Regions from separate parts of the Azospirillum sp. UENF 211521 genome, predicted to be linked through region 2. Evidence: riboswitches for the same ligand, from Rfam matches in the RefSeq annotation. Region 2 holds a riboswitch; the other holds the start of a gene.
The links. Region 2 has a riboswitch for thiamine pyrophosphate ahead of thiC (phosphomethylpyrimidine synthase ThiC). Riboswitches for the same ligand answer to the same signal wherever they lie in the genome.
Positions count from the first base shown of each region.

Region 1: it holds a riboswitch for thiamine pyrophosphate, as region 2 does, so the genes downstream of both, thiO (glycine oxidase ThiO) here and thiC (phosphomethylpyrimidine synthase ThiC) in region 2, are expected to answer to the same signal.

Region 1 covers NZ_JBSNCF010000001.1:1,598,453-1,605,494, forward strand. The annotation lists gene lipB (lipoyl(octanoyl) transferase LipB) at 1-75, opposite strand, end outside; tRNA gene ACWPN5_RS07505 (tRNA-Leu) at 201-287, shown strand; gene ACWPN5_RS07510 (STAS domain-containing protein) at 394-696, opposite strand; gene mgtE (magnesium transporter) at 994-2,433, shown strand; TPP riboswitch at 2,480-2,583, shown strand; gene thiO (glycine oxidase ThiO) at 2,575-3,753, shown strand; gene thiS (sulfur carrier protein ThiS) at 3,750-3,959, shown strand; gene ACWPN5_RS07530 (thiazole synthase) at 4,179-4,949, shown strand; gene ACWPN5_RS07535 (PaaI family thioesterase) at 5,014-5,457, shown strand; gene ACWPN5_RS07540 (hypothetical protein) at 5,525-5,998, shown strand; gene ACWPN5_RS07545 (NnrU family protein) at 6,045-6,743, shown strand; gene ACWPN5_RS07550 (hypothetical protein) at 6,760-7,042, opposite strand, start outside.
Region 2 covers NZ_JBSNCF010000001.1:2,147,727-2,154,768, reverse strand. The annotation lists gene oxlT (oxalate/formate MFS antiporter) at 1-262, shown strand, start outside; gene thiC (phosphomethylpyrimidine synthase ThiC) at 347-2,188, opposite strand; TPP riboswitch at 2,304-2,416, opposite strand; gene ACWPN5_RS10050 (hypothetical protein) at 2,621-2,809, shown strand; gene oxlT (oxalate/formate MFS antiporter) at 2,897-4,159, opposite strand; gene ACWPN5_RS10040 (MFS transporter) at 4,614-5,831, opposite strand; gene ACWPN5_RS10035 (LysR family transcriptional regulator) at 5,936-6,823, shown strand.

The DNA of each region.
Region 1 (7,042 bases), 550 kb from region 2:
CGTCCGCACCGGGGTGGGAACGGCTTCGTCACGGGCATCGGGAGCGGGCGGAACGGGGGCGGTGAGGTCGGTCATGTCGACGTTATGAACTTTCTTTGGCAAAAACGCGAGACGCCGCTTGATCGGTTGTCGGGGATCTGCTATTCCCCCGCTCCACCCGATGACGGGAGTGATCCCGACGTCGGTTCTACCAGCCTTGTGCGGTCGTGGCGGAATTGGTAGACGCGCAGCGTTGAGGTCGCTGTGGCAGAGATGCCGTGGAAGTTCGAGTCTTCTCGACCGCACCATCCCCCCGAAACGGGGGATTTGGCAAACAAACGAAAAGCCCGCCGGTCCATCGGACCACAGCGGGCTTTTTCGTTTTCGGCCCATTTCTTTCCGGGCCGTTGTTCCTCAGCGGAACTCCACATACTGGTCGAGCGCCACGCGCCGCATCGTCTGCACGATGTAGGGCTGCGCGTTGTGTACCGTCACCAGCCCCTTGGCGTCGCGGCAGCGGTTGGCGAGGACGAACAGCATGCCGATCGCCGCGGAGTCGAGAAAGGTCATGTAGCGCAGGTCCAGCCGCACGTCGGGCCGCGCGCCGATGTCCCAGTCCGCCAGCAGGTCGTGGAACTTGCGGCTGTCGTCGTAGGTGAAACGCCCCGACAGCATGATCCCCTCCTGACCGTCGATGTCGGTGTAGGCGTACTCCATCGTCACATCCGCTGGCCGGTGGTGTCGGTTCTTCTCGGGCTGCGCGAGGTGAAAAGCCCCGCGCCCATTATGGGTGCACGAATTGTGAAGCCCGCGCAAGCAATTGCGCGCGGGGCCGGAGGGCTTGGAACGGTCCGCCGGGCTGGACAAAACGGTGGCACACCTATATTCGGTGGTCGCCCCGGCGGGAACCCGCGAGGGCTCCCCACCAACCCGCAAACGCCGGTGCGCCATGGTCGGCCGATCGCAGGGCCATGCCGTCACGCCGCATTGCCATCGTGAAGGGAGGGTGCCGCCATGCACACCGACCGCCAGGAACCGGATCGTATCCAGGACGATGTGCCGCACCCGGCCGAACGCCCCGACCCGCCCCGCGAGGACGGCGAGGAGGAGCGCGCCTACGGTGTGGAGCCGGAGTTTGTCGAGGAGGTCGTCGAACGGCTGCACGCCGGGCGGCGCGACGAGCTGCGGGCCGAGCTGGACACGCTTCATCCCGCCGACATCGCCGACCTGATCGAGCAGCTCGGCCACGACGACCGCGAGGCGCTGATCGGCGTCCTGCGCCCCGACTTCGACGGCGAGGTGCTGAGCTACCTCAACCACGATCTGCGCGAAGAGATCGTCGAGCTGTTCGAGCCGAAGGAACTGGCCGCCGCCGTCGCGGAGCTGGACACCGACGACGCCGTCGACGTCATCGAGGACCTGGACGAGGACACCCGGCGCGAGGTGCTGGAGAATCTGCCGGCCGCCGACCGCGCGCTGGTCCAGGAGAACCTGACCTACGACGAATACACCGCCGGCCGCCTGATGCAGCGCGATCTGGTGGCGGTGCCGCAGTTCTGGACGGTCGGCAAGACCATTGACTATGTCCGCGCCGCCACCGACGAGCTGCCGGAGGATTTCTACGACATCTTCGTCGTCGATCCGATGCACCGGGTGGTCGGGGCGGTGCCGCTGTCGCGCCTGCTGCGCCAGAAGCGGTCGGTCCGCATCGCCGATCTGGTGACGGAGGAGGTGGACACCATCCCCGCCACCATGGACCAGGAGGAGGTGGCGAACCTGTTCCGCCAATACGCCTTGGTCTCCGCCCCGGTGGTGGACGCCGGCGGGCGGCTGATCGGCGTCATCACCGTCGACGACGTGGTCCACATCATCGACGAGGAGGCCGAGGACGACATCGGCAAGCTTGGCGGCGTCGGCGACACCTCCATCTACCGCTCGGTTCTGGAAACCTCGCGCTCGCGCATTTCCTGGCTGGGGCTGAACCTGTTCACCGCCTTCGCGGCGGCGGGCGTCATCTCGCTGTTCGAGGCGACCATCGAGCAGATCGTGGCGCTGGCCGTGCTGATGCCGATCACCGCCTCGATGGGCGGCAACGCCGGGACCCAGACCCTGACCGTGGCGGTGCGCGCCCTGGCGACGCGCGAGCTCTCGTCCTCCAACGCCCCCCGCGTGGTGGGCAAGGAGGTTCTGGTCGGTCTGCTCAACGGCGCCGTTTTCGCCACGCTGGTGGGGGCCATCGCCGCGACGTGGTTCGAGCCGATGATCGGCCTCGTGATCGGCTGCGCCATGGTCATCAACCTGTTCGTCGCCGGGCTGTGCGGGGTGCTGATTCCCATCGGGCTGGACCGGCTGGGCGTCGATCCCGCGGTGGCGAGTTCGGTCTTCCTGACCACCATGACCGACGTCATCGGATTTCTGTCCTTCCTGGGGTTGGCGTCGCTTTTGTTGTTGTGACCAACGAAAAGGGGCTTGCCAAAGGCGGCTCTCTTCCGGATGATCCGGGCATTGGCTGGGGTGCCGTGCGGGATGCGCTCGCGCGGCTGAGATCACACCCATCGAACCTGTCTGGATAATGCCAGCGAAGGGAGCCGCCGCATGGTATCCGCGCCCTTATCTGATTCCGCTCTTTCCGCTTCTGGAAGGCCCACCGTCGCCGTGGTCGGCGCCGGGGTGATCGGCCTGTCCATCGCCTGGAGGCTGGCCGCCGCCGGCTGCCGGGTGGAGGTCTTCGACCGTGGCGCTGCCGGCCGGGGCGCCAGCCACGCCGCGGGCGGCATGCTCGCCGCCTGCGTGGAGACCGAACCTGGCGAAGAGAGCCTTCTGCCGCTGACCCGCGCCTCGCAGGACCTGTGGCCCGCCTTCGCGGCGGAGCTGGAGGCCGCCTCCGGCATGGCGGTGGACCTGCGCGACGAAGGCACGATGGTCATCGCGCTGAACGCCGACGACGCCGCCAAGGTGCGCTTCCTGCACGACTTCCAGACCAAGCTCGGCCTGCCGGTGGAATGGCTGAGCGGGGCGGAGGTGCGGCGGCGCGAGCCCTATCTCCAGCCGGGCGTGGCCGGTGCGCTGTTCTGCGCCGGCGACCATCAGGTGGACAACCGCAAGGTCGCCGCCGCCCTGCATGCCGCCGCTTTGCGGGCCGGTGCCGTGGTGCACGAGTATGCAGAGATCGGCCGCATCGAGGTCCGTGGTGGTCGCGCCGTTGGCGTCCAGGTCGGCGACCGGCTGTTCGAGGCCGACCATGTGGTCCTGGCCGCCGGGGCGTGGTCGGGCTGGATCGACGGGCTGTCCCCGGCGGTGCGGCCGCCGGTGCGCCCGGTGAAGGGCCAGATGCTCTGCCTGCGCATGGACGCCCGGTTGCCGCTGCTGCGCCATGTGGTGTGGACGCCCGGCACCTACCTGATCCCGCGGCTGGACGGGCGGCTGCTGGTCGGCGCCACGACGGAGGAGCGCGGGTTCGACGACCGGCTGACCGCCGGGGGCCAGTTCGCCCTGCTGGAGGGGGCGTGGCGCGCCCTGCCGGGCATCGCCGAACTGCCCATCGAGGAGGCATGGGCCGGCTTCCGCCCCGGCACCCGCGACGACGCCCCGATCCTCGGCCTCTCGGAGGTGGAGGGGCTGGTCTACGCCACCGGGCACCACCGCAACGGCATCCTGCTGACCCCGGTCACCGCGGATTCGGTGGCGCGGCTGGTCCTGACCGGGGAAAGCGATCCGGTGATCCTCCCCTTCGCGCTCGACCGCTTCGCCCAGCCCAGGGGAGCCGCGGCATGAGCGCCCGCATCCGCGTCAACGGGCGGGAGGAGGAGCTGAACGTTCCGACCGTCGCCGCCCTGCTGGCCGACCGCGGTATCGCCGCGGGGACTCGCGGGGTCGCCGTCGCTCTCAATGGCGCCGTCCTGCCGTCCCGCCGCTGGGATGAGACGGCCCTGTCCGCGGGCGACGCCCTGGAGATCATCCGGCCCGTGCAGGGCGGCTGAACCTCTCGCCCGCCACGTCCCTTGATCGTTTTTCCCGCAAAGGCGGCGCCCAATCCCTCTCCCGTCCCGGGAGAGGGTGCCCGCGCAGCGGGCGGGTGAGGGTCGTGCAAGGATCAAGGCGCTGATCCTCGGCGGCACCCTCACCCTTCCCGCGCTTCGCGCGGGCCCCTCCCCTCTCCCGAGGCGGGAGAGGGGATATCAATCATCGAGGAAACACCCATGAACGACACGCTCACCATAGCGGGCCGCGAGTTCCGCTCGCGCCTGTTTCTCGGCACCGCCGGTTATCCGAACCAGCAGGTCATGCTCGACGCGCTGGAGGCCAGCGGCAGCGAACTGGTCACGCTGGCCATCCGCCGCATCAGCCTGGACGGCTATTCGGAAAGCCTCGTCGACGTCATCGGCGACCGCGCGGGGCTGCTGCCCAACACCGCCGGCTGCCTGACCGCCAAGGAGGCGGTGCTGACCGCGCAACTCGCCCGCGAGGCGCTGGGTGTGGACTGGATCAAGCTGGAGGTCATCGGCGACCGCGAACTGCTCTACCCCGATGTGGAAGAACTGCTGCGCGCGACCGAGGAGTTGGTGGGTGACGGTTTCACCGTTCTGCCCTACTGCAACGACGATCCGGTGACCTGCCGCAAGCTCGCCGACCTGGGTGCTGCGGCGGTGATGCCGCTGGGCGCCTTCATCGGCTCGGGGCTGGGCATCCGCAACCCGCACGCCATCGAGACGATCTGCGCGCGCAGCCCGGTGCCGGTGGTCCTAGACGCCGGGATCGGTACGGCGTCGGATGCCGCCCTGGCGATGGAGCTGGGCTGCGCCGCCGTCCTGCTGAACACCGCAGTGTCGAAGGCGCGCGATCCGGTGCGCATGGCGGCGGCGATGCGCGACGCGGTGGCGGCGGGGCGGGCGGCCCGTCTGGCCGGGCGCATGCCGAAACGCGCCTTCGCGGAGGCGTCGAGCCCGCAGCTCGGCTTGATCGGAACGTAAGGCTGGCGCAGGGTAGGGGCCGTCCGATTTCAACCCCCCGAACACGATCAGAGGGACCCGAGACGTGCCCAAGACCTTCGAACCGCGCGATCCGGACTGGGAGGCGCGCTGCCGCGCCGGCTTCGAGCGCCAGCCGATCTGCAAGACGCTGGGGATCGAGCTGACGCGGCTGGAGCCCGGCTTCTGCGAGATGCGCCTGCCGTTCCGCACCGACCTGACGCAGCAGCACGGCTTTTTCCACGCGGGCATGGTCAGCACGCTGGCCGACAACGCCGGGGGCTACGCCGGCTACACGCTGATGCCGGCGGGCAGCGAGGTCCTGGCGGTGGAGTTCAAGGTCAACCTGATGGCGCCGGCCAAGGGCGAGGTGATGATCGCCCGCGCCCGCGTGTTGAAGCCGGGCCGCACCCTGACCGTCACCAGCGTCGAGATTTCGATGCTCGACGGCGGGGTGGAGAAGGACTGCGCCATCATGCAGCAGACCCTGTTCTGCCAAGCCACCGCCTGACCCGCCCATCCCCTTCCATCCGATCCCCTTCCATCCGATCCCCTTCCATCCGATCCAGGAGGTTCGCATGCCGCTGTCGCGTCTTTTCGGTGCCGCGTTGATCGCGGGCGCCGCCACCATTGCGCTTGCCCAGCCGGCCCTTGCTCAGAAGAAGGAGCCGCCGGCCTGCGGCGCCGTGTCCTTCCGCGCCATCGCTCCCGGAGCGCCGGACGGCGAAACCGACGCCGGCCTCTACAAGTCCCGATTCGGCAAGATCGAGGTGAAGGCCGAGGTGAAGGGCGGGCAGGCTACCAACTATTACATGGTGCTGAACGGCAAGCGCATCGACGCGTCGGCCAACCCGCCCAAGGCCGCTGATTCCTGCCTGAAGTCCAAGAGCGTCAAGCTGCCTTACCAGAAGCAGGCGGCGGGTGCCTGCACCGGCAACCGCTTCCGCGTGGTCATCGACCGCTCCGGCAAGCAACCGGTGGCCCTGTTCTTCGGCCTGCACGGCGACGATTGGGCCTATTGCAGCGGCACGACGCTGGACAAGGGCGCCTGACGAGGGCGCTTTACGAGGGGTGTAGGACGCGACCGGGAGACCGCTGATGACCGGGACCATCGCCCATCTGTCCGCCGCGGGGCTGTTCCTGCTGCTGACGCATTTTGGCATTTCCAGCACGCCGCTGCGCGCGGCGCTGGTCGGACGGCTGGGCGAGAAGCCCTATCTCGGCCTCTATTCGCTGGTCTCGGCGCTGGCCTTCTGGTGGCTGGTGGCGGCCTACAACGCGGCGCCCCATGTGCCGCTGTGGCCGCCCGCCGGCGGGTTGGCCTGGGTGCCGATCCTGCTGGTGCCGGTCGCCCTGTTTCTGCTCGTCGCCGGCCTCTCCACCCCGAACCCGACCTCGGTCGGGCAGGAGAGGCTGCTGACCGGCGACCGCGAGCCGGTCCGCGGCATCCTGCGGGTGACGCGCAACCCGTTCCTGTGGGGAGTCGGGCTGTGGGCGGTCGCCCATATGGTGCCGAACGGCGATCTGGCCTCGCTGATCCTGTTCGGCACGCTCGCCCTGCTGGCGCTGGGCGGCAGCATCCTGATCGACGCGAAGCTGGCGCGGCGGTTGGGGGCCGATTGGGACCGCTACGCCGCGCGCACCTCCAACCTGCCCTTCGCGGCGATCCTGGCCGGGCGCCAAAGCCTCGTCTGGAAGGAGATCGGCTGGTGGCGCCCGGCGGTGGCTCTGCTGGTCTATGGCGGTCTGCTGCACCTGCACCGGACGCTGTTCGGCGTGTCTCCGCTGCCCTGGTGACGCTCCGCCTTTACGCTCAGAAGGTCATGCCGCGCACCTGATCGCGCAGCGTGTTGCGGGCGGTGTCGGCCTCCTTGCGGGCGGTGGACAGCTCGCGGGACAGACCGTCCAGGCGGGTTTCCTGCTCGCCCATCTTGGCGATGGTCCGCTTGAACAGGTCGCTGTCGCGCGGCAGCGTGGCGAGGTTCTGGCGCAGCCGCTCCTGCTCCTTGCCGATCTCAGCCTGTTCGCGCTCCAACTCGCCGACGCGGCGCTCCTTGTCGGCGACGGCGCCGCGCAGCGTCGCGACCTTTGCCAGG
Region 2 (7,042 bases):
CGCCGACACCTTCGGGTCGAAGTTCGCCGCCAGCAACGCCGGGCTGCTCTACACCGCCAAAGGCACGGCGGCGCTGCTGATCCCCTTCGCCAACATCATCGCCGACGCGACGGGAAGCTGGCACGCGGTCTTCCTGCTGGCCGCCGCGGTCAACGCGCTGGCCGCCGTGCTGGCGCTGTTCGTCCTGCGCCCGATGCGCAACCGCATGGCCGCCGGGTCGCTGGACGCGCGCAGCGGCCGGAGCGTGACGGCAACACCTTGACGCTCTTTTCCCCTTTCCCCCCGCTTGGGGAAGGAGCCGAAGCGAGGGGGCGCCCGCGAGGGCGTCCCCTTTTCGATTCGGGGGTCAGTCCGCCGCCTGCCCCTCCTCCAGATAGATCTCCCCACCCTTGGCGCGGAAGCTCTCCGACATCTCGGCCATGCCGGAGTTGGCGTAGTCCCGCACCTCCTGCGTGATCTTCATCGAGCAGAATTTCGGCCCGCACATCGAACAGAAATGCGCGACCTTCGCCCCCTCCGCCGGCAGGGTCTGGTCATGGAAGCGCTCCGCCGTCTCCGGGTCGAGCGACAGGTGGAACTGGTCGCGCCAGCGGAACTCGAAGCGGGCGCGCGACAGGGCGTCGTCGCGTTCCTGGGCGCCGGGATGGCCCTTGGCGAGGTCGGCGGCGTGGGCGGCGATCTTGTAGGTTACCACGCCCACCTTGACGTCGTCGCGGTCCGGCAGCCCGAGATGCTCCTTCGGCGTGACGTAGCAGAGCATCGCCGTGCCGAACCAGCCGATCATGGCGGCGCCGATGGCGCTGGTGATGTGGTCGTAGCCCGGCGCGATGTCCGTGGTCAGCGGCCCGAGCGTGTAGAAGGGCGCCTCGCCGCACAGCGCCAGCTGCTTGTCGACGTTGGCCTTGATCTTGTGCATGGGCACATGGCCCGGCCCCTCGATCATCACCTGCACGTCGTGCTTCCAGGCGATCTTGGTCAGCTCGCCCAGCGTCTCCAGCTCGGCGAACTGGGCGGCGTCGTTGGCGTCGGCGATGGAGCCGGGACGCAGCCCGTCGCCCAGCGAGAAGGCGACGTCGTACGCCTTCATGATCTCGCAGATCTCCTCGAACCGCTCGTAGAGGAAGCTCTCGCGGTGGTGGGACAGGCACCATTTCGCCATGATCGAGCCGCCGCGCGACACGATGCCGGTGGTGCGCTTCGCGGTCAGCGGGATGTGCGCCAGACGGATGCCGGCGTGGATGGTGAAATAGTCCACCCCCTGCTCCGCCTGCTCGATCAGCGTGTCGCGGAAGATCTCCCAGGTCAAGTCCTCGGCCTTGCCGCCCACCTTCTCCAGCGCCTGATAGATCGGCACGGTGCCGATGGGGACCGGGCTGTTGCGCAGGATCCATTCGCGGGTGGTGTGGATGTTGCGGCCGGTGGACAGGTCCATCACGGTGTCGGCGCCCCAGCGGATCGACCAGACCATCTTGTCGACCTCCTCCCCCACCGAGGACGCGACGGCGGAGTTGCCGATGTTCGCGTTGATCTTGGTGAGGAAGTTGCGGCCGATGATCATCGGCTCCGATTCGGGGTGGTTGATGTTGGACGGGATGATCGCCCGCCCGCGCGCCACCTCGTCGCGGACGAACTCCGGGGTCACATGGTCGGGGATGGAGGCGCCGAAGTCGTCGCCGTCCCGCGCCGCCGCTTCGGCCAGCCGCTGGCGGCCCAGATTCTCGCGGACGGCGATGTACTCCATCTCCGGCGTGACGATGCCGGCGCGGGCGTAGGCCATCTGCGTGACCGTCCGGCCCGGCTTGCCGCGCAGCGGACGGCGCCCTGCGCGGTCGAAGACGGGCACGGCGCGCGTCTCGCCGACGCGAAGCCCGTCGTCCTCCGGACGGACCTCGCGGCCCTCATAGGCCTCGACGTCGCCGCGGGCCTCGATCCAGGAGCGGCGCAGCTCCGCCAGGCCGCGGCGGATGTCGGTCTGCACGGCGGGATCGCTGTAGGGGCCAGAGGTGTCGTAGACGCGCACCGGCGGCTCGCCGCCGCCCACATGGATGTCGCGCATCGCCACGCGCAGGTCGGGGAAGCGCTCCCCGGCCACATGAACCTTGCTGGACGAGGGCAGCGGGCCGGTCGTCACCGAAAAATGGTCGGACGGCGCGGCTTTCTGGGAAGCGGGGGGAAGAGTGTCGGGCATCTGCTGTGGATCTCCATCGCACATAGGATCGTTGGAGACCCGGGTGTGACGGAGCGGCAGAACGGACGACCGGAGCGGTCCCCATAAAGGGGTGCGCGATGGGGTGCGCGTGACCGTGGCCCGTTTGTTCCTGTCCCTACGCCGGTACGACCCGGATCAGGTTCAAAGGGTTCGGCGCCTTACGGCATCATCTCAGCCCCGTGCTATGGGGCTCCCCTTGGAACGTCGCCATGCTGAACCATCCGCCCCACCCACGTCAATGCGATTTAAGTCGCGATTCACGGCGAATCCCACCCGATCAATGCAAGCGACGCGATTCTGGTATCCATTATCTGGTATACAAAATCCTATTGCGCAGCCTGAGCCGGGCCGCTACGATGCATCACAACAACAAAAAGCAACGCCCCCTCCCGAGAGCCCGGAGCCCATCCCATGCTCGAATCCCAATTGATCGCCTTCGTCGCTCTGGCCGGCCTGATGGGCCACGGCCTGACCCTGCTGATGCGGGAGGACGACGAGTGGAATGCCGATCCGCAGGACGAGCAGCCGGATGGCCTCTGGTCGTCGGACCGCTTCAACCAGTCCGGCGAGGGCCACAACCGTCCCTTCTTCCTGGAATGAAAAAAGGCCGCCGCGCGGGGTGCGCGCGGCGGCCGTCATCCGAGATAAAGTCGTCCGAGATACGAAACCTGGAGCTTCGCGGGCCGATCAGTGGCCGGGCTGCACCGCCAGCCCACCCGTGCCCTGCTGGGCGGCGAGTTCGGCGTTTCGGGCATGGTGCTTGCGCAACATGGGCCGCAGGACCGCGATGGCGCAGAAGGCCGCGATGAGGTCCATGGTGGCGCAGATGTAGAGCACGGTCGCCCAGGTGCCGGTGGCCTCCATCAGCAGGTTGCCCAGCGGGACCAGCAGCGCCGCGACGCCCTTGGCGCAGTACAGCACGCCGTAGATCTTCGCCGCATGCTTGGTGCCGAAGGTGTCCGCCGAGGTGGCGCTGAACAGGCTGTACACTTCGCCCCAGGCCAGGAACACCAGACCCGACAGGATCAGGAACATGATCGGGTCGTGGCCGAAGCGGCTGAGCATCAGGATGCCGAGGCCTTCGAAGGTGAAGGCGATGAACATCGTCGCTTCACGGCCGATGTGGTCGGAGACGAAGCCGAACAGCGGACGGGAGATGCCGTTCATCACGCGGTCGAGCATCAGCGCGAAGGGCAGAGCCGCCATGGTGATGCCGAACAGGCTGATCGGGGCTTCCTTCACGCCCAGATCGTGGGCGATCACGCCGAGCTGGGCCACCGCCATCAGACCGCCGGAGACGGTGCAGATGAACATCAGCATCATGACCCAGAACACCGGCGTCTGCAGCGCTTCCTTCAGCGTGTAGTCGCGGCGGGACTGCAGGACCTTGGTCGAGGCCTTGACCTGATCCTTCTGCGGGGCGCGCAGGAAGTAGGCGGCGATGAGGATGATCGTGCCCTGCAGCAGGCCGAACCAGAAGAAGGTCGCCTGATAGCCCGAGGAGTGGATCATGTTGGCGATCGGCAGGATGGTCACGGCCGAACCGGCGCCGTAGCCGCCCGCGGTCAGGCCGACGGCGAGGCCGCGCTTGTCCGGGAACCACTTCAGGGCGCTGTTGACGCAGGTGGCGTAGACGCAGCCGACGCCGATGCCGCCGATGGCCGAACCGACATAGAGCATGCCGAGCGAGCCGGCGTAGCTGTCGACGATCCAGGAGAGGCCGGTCATCACGCCGCCGAAGGCGACGATGGCGCGGGGGCCGTAACGGTCGATGAAGTAGCCTTCGATGGGGGTCAGCCAGGTCTGGACGACGACGAAGACGGTGAAGGCGGTCTGGATCGAAGCGCGGGTCCAGCCATGGGTGGCCTGGATTTCCGGCACGAACAGCGTCCAGGCGTACTGGATGTTGGCCGCGGCCACCATGCAGACGATGCCGACGACAATCTGCATCCAGCGCGCGCCGTCGGAGATGGGCGCCTGCGAGCCGCCGGAACTGTTAAAAGCTGGCCTCTGGGATTCTGTCGATCCAACCATCATTCCCTCCCGTGGGATTGCGACGCTTTGATACCGGGCATGAGGGTCCCCTTGAGCCGGCGAGGCGGTGTCCGAGCGAGCGTCCGCATCGCCGCGTCATGGGCGGCCTTGTTCCGTGCCGATGTGAGTCATGGTTCAATGATGAGCTGGAGAGCCGGTCTCGCCGTCCCTGCGTTCGTGGCGCTCCAGATACGGCATATGGTATGCCAGAGACACGATTGTTGGCAACACGAACTTTTGGCGTGTTGCGCTTTTCATCCAAAAATTTTTCGGGCTTTCGAAAACCGGATCGTCGGCAGGGGTGGCCCCGCCCGAAAGGCGGGACCCGTCGGCACTCTGCGCAATCGCGGAAGGGAGGGGGCGAACGGCCTCAGGCGGCCGCGGAGGCGGCGCGGGACGAGGCGGTGACGGCGAGCGCCGCAATGGCCGCCGCCAGCGGCACGAAGGACACCCACAGCACCGAATCCCAACCGAAGGCGGCCAGCAGCCCGCCCGACGCGAAGGACCCCACCGCCATCGTGCCGAACACGATGAAGTCGTTGAGCGACTGCACCTGGGTCTTCTCCTCCGGCCGATGGCACTCCAGAACGAGGGCGGAGGCTCCGAGGAAGCCGAAGTTCCAGCCGACACCCAGCAGGATCAGGCTGACCCAGAAATGCGTCACGTCGACGCCGCCCAGCCCCACCACGGCGGAGGCGGCGATCAGGCCCAGTCCGGCGAACACGATGCGCGACGCGCCGAACCGCTCGACCAGACGCCCGGTGACGAAGCTCGGGGCGTACATGGCGATGACGTGCCATTGCAGGCCGAGGTTGGACGCCTCCTGCGACAGGCCGCACAGCCGCATCGCCAGCGGGGCGGCCGTCATGATGAAGTTCATCAGAAGATAGGAGACGACTCCGCACAGCGCGGCGGTGATGAATCGCGGCTGGCGCACGATGACGCCGAGCGGGCGGCCTCCGGCGGCCTCGGCGGCGGTTGGCATAGGCAGCCGCACGCCGGCCAGCACCAGCGCGGACAGCGCCGCCACGGCGGCCTGGGCGAGGAAGGTCGCCAGGAACAGGTACGGCGGCCAGACATCCATCGTGAAAGTGACGAGCTGCGGCCCGATGACCCCGGCGAACACCCCCCCAGCCATCACCGCCGACATGGCCCGCGGGCGCCGTTCCGGTTCGACGCAATCGGTCGCGGCAAAGCGGAAGGACAGGACCACGGCGGCGTAGGCGCCGCCGGGAATCATCGACGCGCAGAACAGCCAGAAAGACCCCAAAAGCACCGCCAGGGCGGACAGCAGACCGACGAGCACGCCGCAGCCGGTCCCCACCAGGAAGGCGGCGCGCCGCCCGTGCCGCCGCGCGATGGCCCCGGCGGGAATGGTGCAGACCGCCATGCCCACGACGAAGATGGAGAGCGGCAGCGTGGCGAGTGCCGGGCTCGGCGCCAGCGTGTTCCCGACGATGGCCCCCGTCGCGTAGACGACCACCGCGTTGGCGCCGGCCAGCGCCTGCGCGGTCGCCAGCCGCAGAACGTTCGCCGTCCCGTGAGGGTAAAGGCCCTGTGCATGAGGGGTGGGGTCGGCTTGGCTCATATCGGTGTCCGGGAATCGTTCGGTGACGGTTGCCCCACACCTACTGACCCGCCATCATGAATGAAAATGGTATTTTCTCATGATTGGATGAATGGGGATCATGAATGCTTGACCGCCAGATTCTCGCGATCCTGCGGGAGGTGGATCGGGCGGGCAGCGTCACCGCCGCCGCCGAACGCCTGAACCTCAGCCAGTCGGCGCTGAGCCACACGGTGCGCAAGTTCGAGGAGCGCTGCGGCGTGGAGATTTGGATGAAGAAGGGGCGCAGCCTCCGTTTCACCCAGGCCGGGCAGCATCTTTTGTCGCTGGCGCAGCGCCTGTTGCCGCAGTTCGAGCACGCCGAACGGGCTCTTGCCGACTTCGCGTCGGGGCGCCGCGGGGCCTTCCGGGTGGGCATGGAATGCCATCCCTGCCAGGCTTGGCTGATGCGGATGACCGCCCGCTACCTCACGCAATGGCCGGATGTGGAATTCGAGGTCCGCACCGCCTTCCGCTTCGATGGCCTGGGCGCGTTGCTCGACAACGAGATCGATCTGCTGATCACACCCGACCCCATCGAAACCCCCGACGTGCTGTTCACGCCGGTCTTCGACTATGAGCTGGTCCTCGTGGTCCATGAGACGCATCCGCTTGCCGCGCGCGGCGTGGCGCGGCCCGAGGACCTGCGCGCGGAGGAGCTGATCACCGTCCCGGTCGGCCTGGAGCGGCTGGACGTCTACACCCGCTTCCTCGTCCCGGCGCATTGCCGGCCACTCCGCCACAAGACGGCGGAGACGACCGACCTGATGCTCCAGCTCGTCGCCGCCCGGCGCGGGGTCACCGTCCTGCCGGACTGGCTGGTGCGGGAGGACGGCGCCGGCCTGCCCGTCCGCTGCGTGCGGCTGGGGAACGAAGGGATCGGCAAGAGCATTCATCTCGGCGTCCGCCGCGGCGAGGAGAGCGTGGATTACATCGCCGGCTTCCTTGCCCTCGCGCGGGCACCGGATCAATAAGCAAGTGAGCAAAAAATGGCCGTGCTGTTTCCAGCACGGCCAGTGATTTCGAGAGGCTCGCATAAATGCAGAGCAACAACCCGCCCGATACAAAGGGTGAAGCACCCTGTGCAAGACCAAGATGACTGGTCAGACCACTCGCCGCAATCCCTCATTTTTAGCTTTCCACATTGCGGAAACAGCCCCCTTCCCTGCCCGAATACACAACAAAGAAGACCG